4 regions of the Streptomyces sp. V1I1 genome follow, and region 2 is predicted to be linked to each of the others. Evidence: riboswitches for the same ligand, from Rfam matches in the RefSeq annotation. Region 2 holds a riboswitch; each other region holds the start of a gene.
What was found. Region 2 has a riboswitch for cobalamin ahead of QFZ67_RS30490 (cobalamin biosynthesis protein). Riboswitches for the same ligand answer to the same signal wherever they lie in the genome.
Positions count from the first base shown of each region.

Region 1: linked by a shared signal. The riboswitch ahead of QFZ67_RS12875 (ribonucleoside-diphosphate reductase subunit alpha) and the one ahead of QFZ67_RS30490 (cobalamin biosynthesis protein) in region 2 are both predicted to bind cobalamin.
Region 3: linked by a shared signal. The riboswitch ahead of QFZ67_RS08315 (CbtB-domain containing protein) and the one ahead of QFZ67_RS30490 (cobalamin biosynthesis protein) in region 2 are both predicted to bind cobalamin.
Region 4: linked by a shared signal. The riboswitch ahead of metE (5-methyltetrahydropteroyltriglutamate--homocysteine S-methyltransferase) and the one ahead of QFZ67_RS30490 (cobalamin biosynthesis protein) in region 2 are both predicted to bind cobalamin.

Region 1 covers NZ_JAUSZH010000001.1:2,759,907-2,763,217, reverse strand. The annotation lists gene QFZ67_RS12875 (ribonucleoside-diphosphate reductase subunit alpha) at 1-2,147, opposite strand, end outside; cobalamin riboswitch at 2,289-2,456, opposite strand; gene QFZ67_RS12870 (GNAT family N-acetyltransferase) at 2,467-2,967, opposite strand; gene QFZ67_RS12865 (hypothetical protein) at 2,987-3,311, opposite strand, start outside.
Region 2 covers NZ_JAUSZH010000001.1:6,517,489-6,520,799, reverse strand. The annotation lists gene QFZ67_RS30500 (inorganic phosphate transporter) at 1-1,194, shown strand, start outside; gene QFZ67_RS30495 (hypothetical protein) at 1,207-1,431, shown strand; cobalamin riboswitch at 1,555-1,698, shown strand; gene QFZ67_RS30490 (cobalamin biosynthesis protein) at 1,804-2,769, shown strand; gene QFZ67_RS30485 (cobyric acid synthase) at 2,766-3,311, shown strand, end outside.
Region 3 covers NZ_JAUSZH010000001.1:1,704,902-1,708,212, forward strand. The annotation lists gene QFZ67_RS08305 (SpoIIE family protein phosphatase/ATP-binding protein) at 1-1,150, shown strand, start outside; gene QFZ67_RS08310 (histidine phosphatase family protein) at 1,160-1,738, opposite strand; adenosylcobalamin (AdoCbl) riboswitch at 1,849-1,996, shown strand; gene QFZ67_RS08315 (CbtB-domain containing protein) at 2,000-2,215, shown strand; gene QFZ67_RS08320 (CbtA family protein) at 2,244-3,011, shown strand; gene QFZ67_RS08325 (ABC transporter substrate-binding protein) at 3,160-3,311, opposite strand, start outside.
Region 4 covers NZ_JAUSZH010000001.1:7,599,972-7,603,282, forward strand. The annotation lists gene QFZ67_RS35615 (DUF2993 domain-containing protein) at 64-1,284, shown strand; cobalamin riboswitch at 1,371-1,601, shown strand; gene metE (5-methyltetrahydropteroyltriglutamate--homocysteine S-methyltransferase) at 1,753-3,311, shown strand, end outside.

The DNA.
Region 1 (3,311 bases), 3.8 Mb from region 2:
GACTGCGACTGGTCCAGGAAGGGGGTGCGGGCGGCGGCCATGTCGATCAGGCCGCGCTGCGGGATCTCCCACGCCGTGCGGTACAGCGCGCGGACGTCGGCCGGGATCCAGCTGAAGCCCTGCACCGAGCCGCTTGACTCGCGCAGCGCCTCACGGGTCTGCGCGTCCCACACGCCGAGCTTCTTCAGCTCCTCCACCAGGTAGGCGTTGACCTGGAGGAACTCACCGCTCAGCGTCTCGCGCTTGAAGAGGTTGGAGACCTGCGGCTCGATGCACTCGTACACGCCCGCGATCGAGGCGATGGTCGCCGTCGGCGCGATGGCGAGGAGGAGGGAGTTGCGCATGCCGCTCTCGGCGACGCGGGTACGCAACGCGTCCCAGCGTTCCGGCCAGTTGAGCGCCACGTCGTAGTGGTCGGGGTGCAGCACGCCACGGGCCGCGCGGGTCTGGGACCAGGCGGGCAGCGGACCGTTGCGCTCGGCGAGGTCGCAGGACGCCTCGTACGCGGCGAGCATGATCCGCTCGGCGATCTTCGTGGAGAGCGCCTTCGCCTCGGGCGAGTCGAAGGGGAGGCGGAGCTTGAAGAAGACGTCCTGCAGGCCCATCGCGCCCAGGCCCACCGGACGCCACTTGGCGTTGGAGCGGCCGGCCTGCTCGGTCGGGTAGAAGTTGATGTCGACGACCCGGTCGAGGAAAGTCACAGCGGTACGGACGGTCTCGTCCAGCCGCTCCCAGTCGATGTCTCCCGACGCCAGCACGAACGAACCGAGGTTGACCGAGCCGAGGTTGCAGACGGCCGTCTCCCCGTCGTCCGTCACCTCCAGGATCTCGGTGCACAGGTTCGAGGAGTGGACGACCTTGCCCGGCTCGGCGGTCTGGTTCGCCGTGCGGTTGGAGGCGTCCTTGAAGGTCATCCAGCCGTTGCCGGTCTGGGCGAGCGTACGCATCATCCGGCCGTACAACTCCCGCGCGGGGATGGTCTTGCGCGCGAGTCCCCCGGCCTCCGCCTTGCGGTACGCCGCGTCGAACTCGTCGCCCCACAGGTCGACCAGGTCCGGCACATCGGCGGGTGAGAACAGCGACCACTGGGCGTCGGCCTCGACGCGCCGCATGAACTCGTCCGGGATCCAGTGCGCGAGGTTGAGGTTGTGCGTACGCCGCGCGTCCTCACCGGTGTTGTCGCGCAGCTCCAGGAACTCCTCGATGTCCGCGTGCCAGGTCTCCAGGTAGATCGCGGCGGCGCCCTTGCGCCGGCCGCCCTGGTTCACGGCGGCGACCGAGGCGTCGAGGGTCTTCAGGAACGGCACGATGCCGTTGGAGTGGCCGTTGGTGCCGCGGATCAGTGAACCGCGGGCGCGGATGCGGGAGTACGAGAGGCCGATGCCGCCCGCGTGCTTGGAGAGCCGCGCGACCTGGTGGTAGCGGTCGTAGATCGAGTCGAGCTCGTCCAGCGGGGAGTCCAGCAGATAGCAGGAGGACATCTGCGGGTGGCGGGTGCCGGAGTTGAAGAGCGTCGGCGACGACGGGAGGTAGTCCAGGCGGCTCATCAGCCCGTACAGCGCCGCGACTTCGTCCAGGGCGCGAGCAGAGGTGTCCTCGGCTAGGCCGGAGGCGACGCGCAGCATGAAGTGCTGCGGGGTCTCGATCACCTGACGGGTGATGGGGTGCCGGAGCAGATAGCGGCTGTAGAGGGTGCGCAGCCCGAAGTAGCCGAAACGGTCGTCGGCGTCCTGGTCGATCAGCGCGTCGAGACGGGCGGCGTGCAGCGTGACGAACTCGGCCGTGCGGTCGGCGATCAGGCCCTCGCGGTGCCCCACCGCGACCGACGCGGAGAAGGCCACCGCGCCCTGTCCGGCGGCCTCGTCCGCGATATGACGGGTCAGCAGGCGGGCGGCGAGCCGGGAGTAGGCCGGGTCCTCGGAGATCAGCCCCGCGGCGGCGTCGGTGGCGAGGCTGCGCAACTCGGCCGCGTCCGACCGGGCGTTGCGGCCGCGCAGCGCGGCGGCGGCGACGCGCCCCGGGTCGGTGTCCGGCAGGTGGGCGGTGAGATCGGTCAGGGTCCGCAGAAGCGCGGTCCCTGGGCCGTCGGTCTCCTCGGCAGCGTGCTCTGCGATGCCTGAAGCCGGATCGGCTGGCGCGATGGTCACGTGGTGCTCTCCCTCGCTCGGCTCTGGGCCGACGGGGGAGGGGGCGGGCCGCGGAGGCGTACGTACCCGGAAAGGGCAGCACACCGCACGGCGTCCACCGACCCAACCGCGAGGCCCGGACGTCTCGGCACCCGGTTCGGTCGAGCCGGATGCACCGTCGGCAGGTCTTCGGACTGGTGGGGTGCGACAAAGCACACCACAGCACACCGTTGCGGGACAGTTCCGGATTCGCACCGGATTCCCCTGCGGCGACAGCGAGCATGAGCATACATGTGGGGGCGGGGAGTTGCCGCACCCACCACATGTTGTGTCGGGGCGGCTACAGCTCCAACGCGTAAGTCAGCAGGGTGACCCCGAGAATGGGCCCCCAGTCTCGCTCGGGTGTTCGGATGAAGCCCATCCGCTCGTAGATCCGGTGGGCCGCTAGCATGCTGCGCTGCGTCGACAGCACGAGCCGCCTGCACCCCTCGACGCTCCGGGCGCGCTCGACACACGCCCGCACAAGGGCCTCGCCGACACCGCGCCCACGGGCCTGCTCGGCGACGGCGAGCATCCGGAACTCGGCCTCGTCGGAGCGGGCGACATCGGCCCACGCCCCGCCGCCCGAGACAAAGGTCACGCCACCGAGCAGGCGGCCGCGACCGTCGACGGCGACGAGCACCTCGGCCTCGGTGGCCCGCCGCGCCACATCCCGCAGCACAGGCAGATACGAATCGTCCTCGCCGAAGTCCAGCAGCCCGTCGCCCAGATAGGCCTGGGCGGTGATCTCGCCCAGCTCGGTGCACTCCTCCGGCCGCACTGCCCTGATGGTGATGTCCATGGGCGCAGTGTGGACCGGGTCAGCCGCTCACGCCCACCTCATTGTTGGGGGCGCCGTCGCCGGCCGGGGGCAGGTCGCCGCGCTCGACGGGCGTCTGTCCGCCGATGTCCTCGGCCTGGGGCAGGACCTCGTCCAGTTCGCGGTCGTCGGCGAGATGGGCCGCCTCGGCGGCCTCGCGCAGGACGTCGCGCTCCACCTGAGTGCCGGCGCTGATCTGGATCCGCAGCCCGTTCTCCGTACGGACGTATTCATGGCCGCTGTCCGAGGTGCGGTACCAGCCCTTGCCGTCCTTCGCGCAGGGTGCGCCGGCCGGGCCGGCCGCGCCCGTGGCCGAACCCATCGGG
Region 2 (3,311 bases):
ACGAACGGTTTCCACGACACCGCCAACGCGATGGCGACGACCATCTCGACCGGCGCTCTGAAACCCAAGACGGCGGTGGCCATGTCCGCCGTGCTCAACCTCGTCGGCGCGTTCCTGTCCGTGGAGGTCGCCAAGACGATCTCCAGCGGCATCGTCACCGAGGACGGCATCACACCAGAGGTCATATTCGCGGCGCTCGTCGGCGCCATCCTGTGGAACCTGATGACCTGGCTGATCGGCCTGCCCTCCAGCTCTTCGCACGCCCTCATGGGCGGACTGATCGGCGCCACCATCGCCTCGGTCGGCGTCGGCGGAGTCAACGGCGGCACCGTCGTCACCAAGGTTCTGATCCCCGCGATCGCCGCCCCGCTGGTCGCCGGCATCGCGGCGTTCCTGGCCTCCCGGCTGACGTACAGAATCGGCAAGAACGCCGACGAGAAGGCCACCGCGAAGGGCTACCGCGCCGGCCAGATCACCTCGGCGGGCCTGGTCTCCCTGGCCCACGGCACCAACGACGCGCAGAAGACCATGGGCATCATCACGCTGGCGCTCATCGCCGGCGGCGTGCTCTCCCCCGGCTCCAACCCTCCGATGTGGGTCATCCTCGCCGCCGGTCTCGCGATCGCGCTGGGCACCTACCTCGGCGGCTGGCGCATCATCCGCACCATGGGCAAGGGCCTGACCGACCTCCAGCCGCAGCAGGGCTTCGCCGCCCAGACCAGCGCGGCCAGCGTCATCCTCGCCTCCTCCAACCTCGGCTTCTCGCTGTCGACCACGCACTCCTGCTCCGGCGCCGTGATGGGCGCGGGTCTCGGCCGCAAGGGCGGCGTGGTCCGCTGGTCCACCGCCACCCGGATGTTCGTCGCCTGGGGCCTGACCCTGCCGGCCGCCGGTCTGGTCGCCGCGGGCTCGGAGTTCGTGACCAAGCAGGGCGACTGGGGTGTCGCGGCCGTCGCGGCCTTCCTGATCGGCGCCTGCGTCGCCATCTGGCTCGTCTCCCGCCGCCAGGTGGTCGACCACACCAATGTCAACGACGTGGACGGCGACGCCGAGCCCGCCGGTGTTGTGACCGCCGCCATCGCGGCCGTCAGCCCGCCGCCGGCCGGCACGCCCGCGCAGGACCTCAAGACGACCATCCCGGCTCAGCCCCACGCGGCCGACTCCGAGCCGACGACGCAGCCGGCCACGGTGTAAGGACAGATCAGCATGAAAATCGACTGGGCAGCACTCGGCTCCGTCTTCGGCGTGAGCCTCGTCGCCACCGTCGCCCTGGTGGGCCTGTTCACCCTGGGCGTCGTGGGCCTGACCAAGCAGGAGTCGGCGGCCGGAGGACGCGGCGGCTCCGCGGTCCTGGCGCGCACGGGCGCATACGCCTGCTTCGCGCTCTGCGCGGCGGCCGTGGCGTACGGGATCTATCTGATCGTCGTCTGACGGCGGCTCACTCAGCACAAGGTCGGGCCGGGCACCCCTTCGGGTGACCCGGCCCGGCCTTTTCCCGTGCCGTAGATGTGGGGCTCGGCACACTGTCCCACCGCAGGTCAAGGGCGAGTTGACGGGCGTTCTCGCACGTGGTGGACTGCCGAGGCCATCTACGGCGACAGAAGAGGAAGCCGGTGCGAATCCGGCGCGGTCCCGCCACTGTCACCGGGGGAGCACTCCCCCGGAAGCCAGGAACTCTCACCGCCGATCACGTCGAACCAGGGCGCGGACACCCTGAGTGAGGACATATCGCCATGCGCGGCTGCGGTTCAGTTCCTGCTGTGGGTACGAGGGCCATTCCAGGCGAAACGTCGGCCTGAACCCATGCGTGCCGACCGCACTTTCGCCTACGGCGCCACCGCCGGCCTGGTCGGCGACCTGCTGCTCGGCGACCCTCGCCGGGGGCATCCGGTCGCCGCGTTCGGACGGGCCGCGGGCGCCGTCGAGCGCGTTCTGTGGCGCGACCACCGTGGCTGGGGCGCGCTGCACACCGCCGTGTGCGCCGGGGGCGCCGCGGCTGCCGCCGCGCTCCTCGCCCGCGGGGTACGGGGCCGCTCCGCCTCGTCCGTCGCGCTGACCGCCGCCGCCACCTGGGCCGTCGTCGGCGGCACATCGCTGGGCCGTGAGGCGCGGGCCGTCGGCGGCGCGCTCGCCGCCGGGGACGTGGAGGTGGCCCGGGAGCGGCTGCCGCATCTGTGCGGGCGAGACCCGCAGAGCCTGAACGAGCAGCAGATCGCCCGCGCCGTCGTGGAATCCGTCGCCGAGAACACCTCCGACGCGGTGGTGGGCGCGCTGGTCTGGGGAGCGCTCGCGGGTGTGCCGGGTCTGGTGGGTTTCCGGGCGGTCAACACGCTGGACGCGATGGTCGGCCACAAGTCGCCCAGATACGGGCGGTTCGGCTGGGCCTCGGCGCGCCTCGACGACGTGGCGTGCTGGCCGGGCGCCCGCCTCACCGCGGGTCTGGCGGTGCTCGCCGGCCAGGACCCGCGCGGAGCCGTACGGGCGTGGCGGGACGACGCGAAGAAGCATCCGAGTCCGAACGCGGGCCCGGTGGAGGCGGCGTTCGCGGGGGCGCTCGGCGTACGGCTGGGCGGAACCCTCTCGTACGGCGGACGCGTCGAGCACCGTCCCGTACTCAACGGCACCGGCCGCCCGGTGCAGTTCGGCGACATCGAACGTGCCGTGCGGCTGTCGCGCCGCGTCGGCTGGCTGACACTGGCGGCCTGCGCCACGGGCCGCGTGGCGGGGCACGCGCTGCGTGTGCGGCACGCCGGAAAGGGGCGGGGATGAGCAGACGGAAGGCCGGGGGGCTGCTGGTCGCCGGGACCACCTCCGACGCGGGCAAGAGCGTCGTCACGGCCGGGATCTGCCGGTGGCTCGTACGGCAGGGAGTGAAGGTCGCGCCCTTCAAGGGGCAGAACATGTCGCTCAATTCGTTCGTGACGCGCGAGGGCGCGGAGATCGGGCGGGCGCAGGCCATGCAGGCGCAGGCCGCGCGCGTGGAGCCGAGCGCCCTGATGAACCCGGTGCTGCTCAAGCCGGGCAGCGACCGCTCCAGCCAGGTCGTACTGATGGGCAAGCCGGTGGGCGAGCTGAGTGCCCGCGGCTACCACGGCGGGCGGCAGGAAGCCCTGCTGAGTACGGTCGTGGAGTGCCTGGAAGAGCTGCGGGGCACGTATGAAGCCGTGATCTGCGAGGGGGCGGGCAGTCCGGCCGAGATCAATCTGCGGCGTACGGACATCGTGAACATGGGCATCGCACGGGCCGCACGGCTCCCGGTGCTGGTCGTCGGAGACATCGACCGCGGTGGCGTCTTCGCCTCCTTCTTCGGT
Region 3 (3,311 bases), 4.8 Mb from region 2:
CCGCCGTTACACCCGCGAGCACACCATGGCGGTGACCCTCCAGCGCAGTCTGCTGCCGCGCGGCCTGCCCGAGCAGAACGCCATCGACGTCGCCTACCGCTACCGGCCCGCGCAGGCCGGGCTCGGCGGGCTCGGCGGTGTCGGCGGGGACTGGTTCGACATCATCCCGCTGCCTGGCGCCCGGGTGGCGCTCGTGGTGGGCGACGTCGTGGGCCACGGCCTGCACGCCGCGGCGACCATGGGCCGGCTGCGGACCGCGGTCCACAATTTCTCCAGCCTTGATCTGCCGCCCGACGAGCTCCTGTGGCACCTCGACGAGCTGGTCGCCCGCATCGACCAGGACGAGACCGCGGACGGCACGGAGGGGGTCACCGGAGCCACCTGCATCTACGTGATCTACAACCCGGTGTCCGGACACTGCACGATGTCACGGGCCGGCCATCTCCAGCCCGTCATCGTCCACCCGGACGGCACCGCGGTCTTCGCCGATGTGCCCGGCGGCCCGCCGCTCGGGCTCGGCGGACTGCCCTTCGAGACCCTGGACCTTCAGCTGCCCGAGGACAGCCGCCTGGTCCTGTACACGGACGGGCTCGTGGAGGACCGCGACCGCGACATCGACGACGGCCTGGCGCTGCTGCGCCAGACGCTGGCGGAGCACGCGGACCGGAGCCCGGAGGAAACCTGCGAGGCGGTGCTGAAGGAGCTGCTGCCGGAACGCCCGCGCGACGACATCGCGCTGCTCGTCGGCCGTACGCGCGTCCTGGACTCCAGCCGGGTGACCGACTGGGAGGTGCCGTCCGACCCGTCGGCCGTGGGCGAGGTGCGGTCCGCCGTCTCCCGCAAGCTGGCCGAGTGGGGTCTGGAGGAGGAGGCCTTCACGACGGAGCTGATCCTCAGCGAGCTGGTCACCAACGCGATCCGGTATGCCACGGGCCCGATCCGCGTACGGCTGATCCGTGACCGCTCCCTGATCTGCGAGGTCTCGGACCACAGCAGCACGTCCCCGCACCTGCGCCAGGCGGCGACCACCGACGAGGGCGGCCGGGGGCTGTTCCTGGTCGCCCAGTTCGCGGAACGCTGGGGCACGCGGTACACCTCGGACGGCAAGGTCATCTGGACGGAACAGCCACTGCCGGCCGAGGGGCAGTGAGCGTGGGTGTCAGCCGGCCTCCGGGCCCAGCGGGCGTCCGCACCTCATGTTCCAGCGGCCCCCGCGCCCGGTGAGTTCCGTCAGGGTCAGAGGCGCGACGTCCAAGCGCCAGAACGCCTCAGGTGGCAGGGACAGAGCCTGCACGATCGCCGCCCGCGTCACCGCCGGGTCGACGACCGCGAGGACACGGCCCGCGTCGGGCGGGAGCGACTCCAGCCACGCGCCCACCCGCGTGCACAGCGACCGCAGCGACTCGCCGCCGTGCGGTGCGCACGACGGGTCACTGAGCCACGCCGACACCGACTCCGGCTCGCCGGCGCTCACTTCGTCCAGTCGTCGCCCACGCCAGCGGCCCAAGTCCCAGTCGCCGAGGGCCTCGGCGGGCTCCGCCCGCAGGCCCAACTCGGCGGCTGTCTCCCGGCAGCGCGCGGACGGGCCGCTCAAGAGCCGGTCGGCGCGAGGCAGCGCACCCGCGGCGGCGCGGGCGCGGCGTGCTCCCGACGCGTCCAGCGGCGCGTCGCCGTCGAAGCGGGCCTCCCGCAGCGCCGTGTTCGTCGCAGGTGAGACCAACATCACCCGTACCGTCATCCCGTGCGCTCCCCTCCCCTTCGCGGCCAAGGAACAAGCACATCATGGGCGTTCGGGCGCCCGTTCACGCGCCCCTGCGCCGTAGCGGTGCAGGCCCGCAAGCGGTACGGTCTCGTGGACATTGACGACGGTGTGACGGAAGCCCGGTGAGAATCCGGCACGGTCGCGCCACTGTGTACCCGTTCCCCGCGGGAAGTCAGACCCAGCACCTTCGTCTCAGGCACCACGATCGGGACGCGTGTTCCCCCAGGAGGTTCTGCCATGGCACAGTCTGTTGCGCCCGCCACCGCCGCACCGGCCATCACCCCCATCTCGCTCACGGCCATCGCCCCCTGGGCGCTCTTCTTCGGCGTTCTGATGCTGGTTCTGCTCTACTTCGTCGGCGCGGAGCAGGGCGCCACCTCGCTCATCTCCGGCGAGAACGTCCACGAGTGGGTCCACGACGGACGCCATCTGCTCGGATTCCCCTGCCACTAGAACTTCTTCAGAGCTCAGGGGAAACACCATGAACTCCATATCTGTCAGAGGCCTGCTCGGCCGCGGCATGCTCGCGGGCCTGGTCGCCGGCGTCTTCGCTCTCGTCGTCGCGTATCTGCTCGGTGAGTCCCCTGTGGACGCCGCCATCGCGTTCGAGGAGAGCCACAGCCATGAGCACGGCGGCGGCGAGGAACTCGTCAGCCGCGCCATGCAGTCCACGGGCGGTCTCGCCACGGGCGTACTGGTCTTCGCCGTCGCGATCGGCGGCATCGCCGCCCTCGCGTTCGCTGTCGCGCTGGGCCGCATCGGCCGGTTCGGACCGCGCGCCACAGCCTTGCTGGTCGCTCTCGGCGCGCTGCTGAGCGTGTACGTCGTGCCGTTCCTCAAGTACCCGCCGAACCCACCGGCCGTCGGTGACCCCGACACGATCGGCCAACGAACAACGCTGTACTTCCTGATGATCCTGCTCAGCGTCCTGCTCTCGGTCGCCGCGGTGATCCTCGGCAAGCGTCTGGCTCCCCGTCTTGGCAACTGGAACGCGACCGTCGCCGCCGCGGCCGCGTTCGTCGTCGCCGTCGGTCTCGCCTTCGCCTTCCTGCCCTCGTTCAACGAGGTGCCGAAGGGCTTCCCGGCAACCGTGGTCTGGGAGTTCCGGCTGGCCACGCTCGCCATCCAGGTCACGGTCTGGACCGTCTTCGGACTGGTCTTCGGTCACCTCGCCGAACGGCTCCTCACCCCGGAGGCTGCCGCGCAGGAGGGGAAGGTCGCATCGCGGGCGACAGCCGCCGCGAACTGACCGAGCTGGGCCTCCGCCCCGGACCCCGCGCCTCAATCTCCCGCCAGACTTCGTCTGGCGGGAGATTGAGGACACGGCCGAAGGCCGTACTGGGGGTCCCCCCACGCCCGCAGGGCGTAGGGGACGGGTCTGCGGGCGCAGCCCCCGGTTATCCCGCAGACGCCTCCACCGCGTCCGCCACAGCGTCGAAGAAGCGTGCGTGCGCGAGGTGGCTGCACGGAATCTCGGGGTTCCACGGCACCAGCCGCGCCCGTCCCGCCACAGGCCGCCACGCCTCGATCGCGCTGAGCCGGTCGACCG
Region 4 (3,311 bases), 1.1 Mb from region 2:
AAACCATCACGTACGCACGGTAGGACTTGCGTTCGAGGGTGGCTCGCATGGTGGGATGAGCCGATGCGACCCCCCACACGCATATCAGCGCATTCACGAAATCCGTACGAAGAACTCGCTCAACTGGCAGACCCGGAACCCGATTACGCCAACTACGTCCCGCGGGACCCGCTGGAGCTCGGGCTCACCTCGGACCTCGACGACGAGGACGACTGGTCACCGCCCAACCACCGCGGGCAGAGCCGTCTCGCGGCTCTGCCCGCGGTGGTGAAGCTGACCGTCGCGGCGCTCCTGTGCACCGTCTGTCTGCTGCTCGCCGACCGGCTCGCGGAGGCGTACGCGCAGATCAAGGCGGCGGACAAGCTCCAGCAGTCGCTCTCACTCGCCACCAGGCCCGACGTGGACATCCACGGCTTCCCCTTCCTCACCCAGCTCATCGACGAGCGGATCGACCAGGTCGACGTCACGGTGCCGGATGTCTCAGCCGACCGTGTCTCGCTCGCCGAAGTGCGGGCCACCGCCAAGGACGTACGCATCGTCGGCGACGCCCCGACCTCCATCAAGGGCGCCGTCATCGGCAACCTCGACGGCGAGGTGCTGCTCTCCTTCGACGACCTCAACCGCGAACTGGGCGCCTCACAGCTCCGGTTCACCGGCAGCGGCGCCGACGGGGTGCGCGTGAACGGCGAACTCGCCATCGCCGGACAGGAACTGCGCGTACGTGCCCGTGCGCACATCCGGCGCGACAACAGCCGGGCCCTCACCACCACCCTCGACAACATGCAGCTCGACATTCCCGGTGTCGCCACCTATCGGCCCGGCAAGGACGCAGACCATTCGGGACTGCGGCTGCACCGCGAGACGGCCGAGCGGATCAGCCGCGAAGCAGCCCGCGCGAAGGCACTGCTGGCGGTGCCCGCCATCGTGGACCGGCTCGGAGTGCCCAAGGAGCAGGTGCGCCGGGCGCTGCGGAGCGAGGAGGAACTCCACCGGCTCACCGGAGCGCCGAAGTTCGCCGAACGTCTGATGAAGGTCAACCTCGTCGATGTGGTGATCGCGCATCCACAACTGCTGGAGAAAGCGGGCATCGACCCCGCGCTGGTCAAGGGACTGCTCGCGGTCAGGCCGCCGGAGCTCTCGGAGCGGCTCTCCCTCTCCTTCGAGCTGCCCGACTCGCTCAGTGAGCTGCGGCTGCGGGACATCACCGTGGAGCGCGACGGCATCAAGGCGCGCGTGGCCGGATCCGGCCTGCGCGTCGGGGACGCCGCGCGAACGGGCAAGTGAACGGGACCGAGGAAGTGAGCAGGACCGGAAGCTGACACCCACGCCCCCGCCGGGGGCGGGGGTGTTCCCCGCGAGGGGCAGCGCCTAGGCTGGGTCTCGCAGTTGGTTCGCCCTGCCCTCCAGGCAGGCGCGTCGCAAGAGGGAATCCGGTGGAAATCCGGAACTGCCCCGCAGCGGTAAGTGGGAACGACCGCCGTCATACGCACTGGATCCGGAACCGGATCCGGGAAGCGACGGCCAGTAGGTGCCTTCGTACGACACGTACGAGGAAGGCGTGCCCACAAGTCCGAAGACCTGCCACTGCCCGTGCGCGACCGACGTGCGCGGAGATCTCGGTGACCTCGTGGGCGGGTCGGCGGTACGGGCAGCACAGGCACAAGCGTGCCGGTCGCTGCTCCGGTTGCCGTTCCTTCGCGTTCCACGATCCGCTCCGGGGTCGTCTGACGAGTACTCGCGAAGGAGAGTTCCGTGACCAGCACATCCTCAGCCGCCGGAGCCAGGGCCACTGTCTACGGCTATCCGCGCCAGGGCCCCGACCGGGAACTGAAGAAGGCCATCGAGGGCTACTGGAAGGGCCGTGTCGGAGCCGACGCCCTCCGGGAGACAGCCGCTCAACTGCGCCGCGGCAACTGGCAGCAGCTCGCCGACGCCGGCATCCATGAAGTGCCCACCGGCGACTTCTCGTACTACGACCATGTCCTGGACACCAGCGTCATGGTCGGCGCCATTCCCGCGCGCCACCGTGCGGCCGTCGAGGCCGACACGCTCGACGGCTACTTCGCCATGGCCCGCGGGACCCAGGACGTCGCGCCTCTGGAAATGACCAAGTGGTTCGACACCAACTACCACTACCTCGTGCCCGAACTCGGCCCCGACACCGCCTTCACCGCCGACTCCGCCAAGCAGGTCGCCGAGCTGAAGGAGGCGCTCGCGCTCGGTCTCACCGCCCGTCCGGTGCTCGTCGGACCCATCACCTATCTGCTGCTCGCCAAGCCCGCGCCGGGCGTCCTCGCAGACTTCGAACCGCTCACCCTCCTCGATCGGCTGCTTCCGGTGTACGCCGAAGTGCTCTTCGACCTGCGGGCCGCGGGCGCGCAGTGGGTGCAGCTCGACGAGCCGGCCCTGGTCCAGGACCAGCCACGGTCCGTGCTGAATGCCGCGGCCCGCGCCTACCGGGAGCTGGGCAGGCTCACCGACCGGCCCCAACTCCTGGTCGCCTCCTACTTCGAGCGGCTCGGCGACGCCCTCCCCGTGCTGGCCATGGCGCCGATCGACGGACTCGCCCTCGACTTCACCGGGCCTGCCGCCGCCAACCTCGGCGACCTCGCTGCAGTGGGCGGCCTGCCCGGCAAGCGGCTCGTCGCCGGAGTCGTCGACGGCCGCAACGTATGGATCAACGACCTCGGGAAGTCGACCGCCACACTCGCCACCCTGCTGGGGTTCGCCGACCGGGTGGATGTGGCGGCGTCCTGCTCCCTGCTGCACGTGCCCCTCGACGCTGCCGCGGAACGGGACGTGGACACGCAGGTCGCGCGCTGGCTGGCCTTCGCTCGCCAGAAGACGGCCGAGGTGGTCACCCTGGCCCGCGGACTGACCGAGGGGGCCGGCAGCATCGCCGCCCAACTCGCCGCCAACCGGGCCGACCTGCACTCCCGCGCCACCTCCGCGCTCACCCACGATCCCGCCGTACGGGCCCGCTGCGCGGCCGTCTCCGAGGCCGACGCCCGGCGCAGCCTCCGGTACACCGAGCGTGCGGTCGCCCAGCGCTCGCGCCTGGGCCTGCCCCTCCTTCCCACGACCACGATCGGTTCGTTCCCGCAGACCAGCGAGTTGCGCACCGCGCGGGCAGACCTGAGGTCCGGACGCATCGACGCCGAGGGGTACGAGAAGCGGATCGAGGCCGAGATCCGCGAGGTCATCTCCTTCCAGGAGAAGACCGGCATCGACGTCCTCGTACACGGCGAGCCCGAACGCAATGACATGGTGCAGTACTTCGCCGAGCAGCTGAGCGGCTACCTCGCCACCAG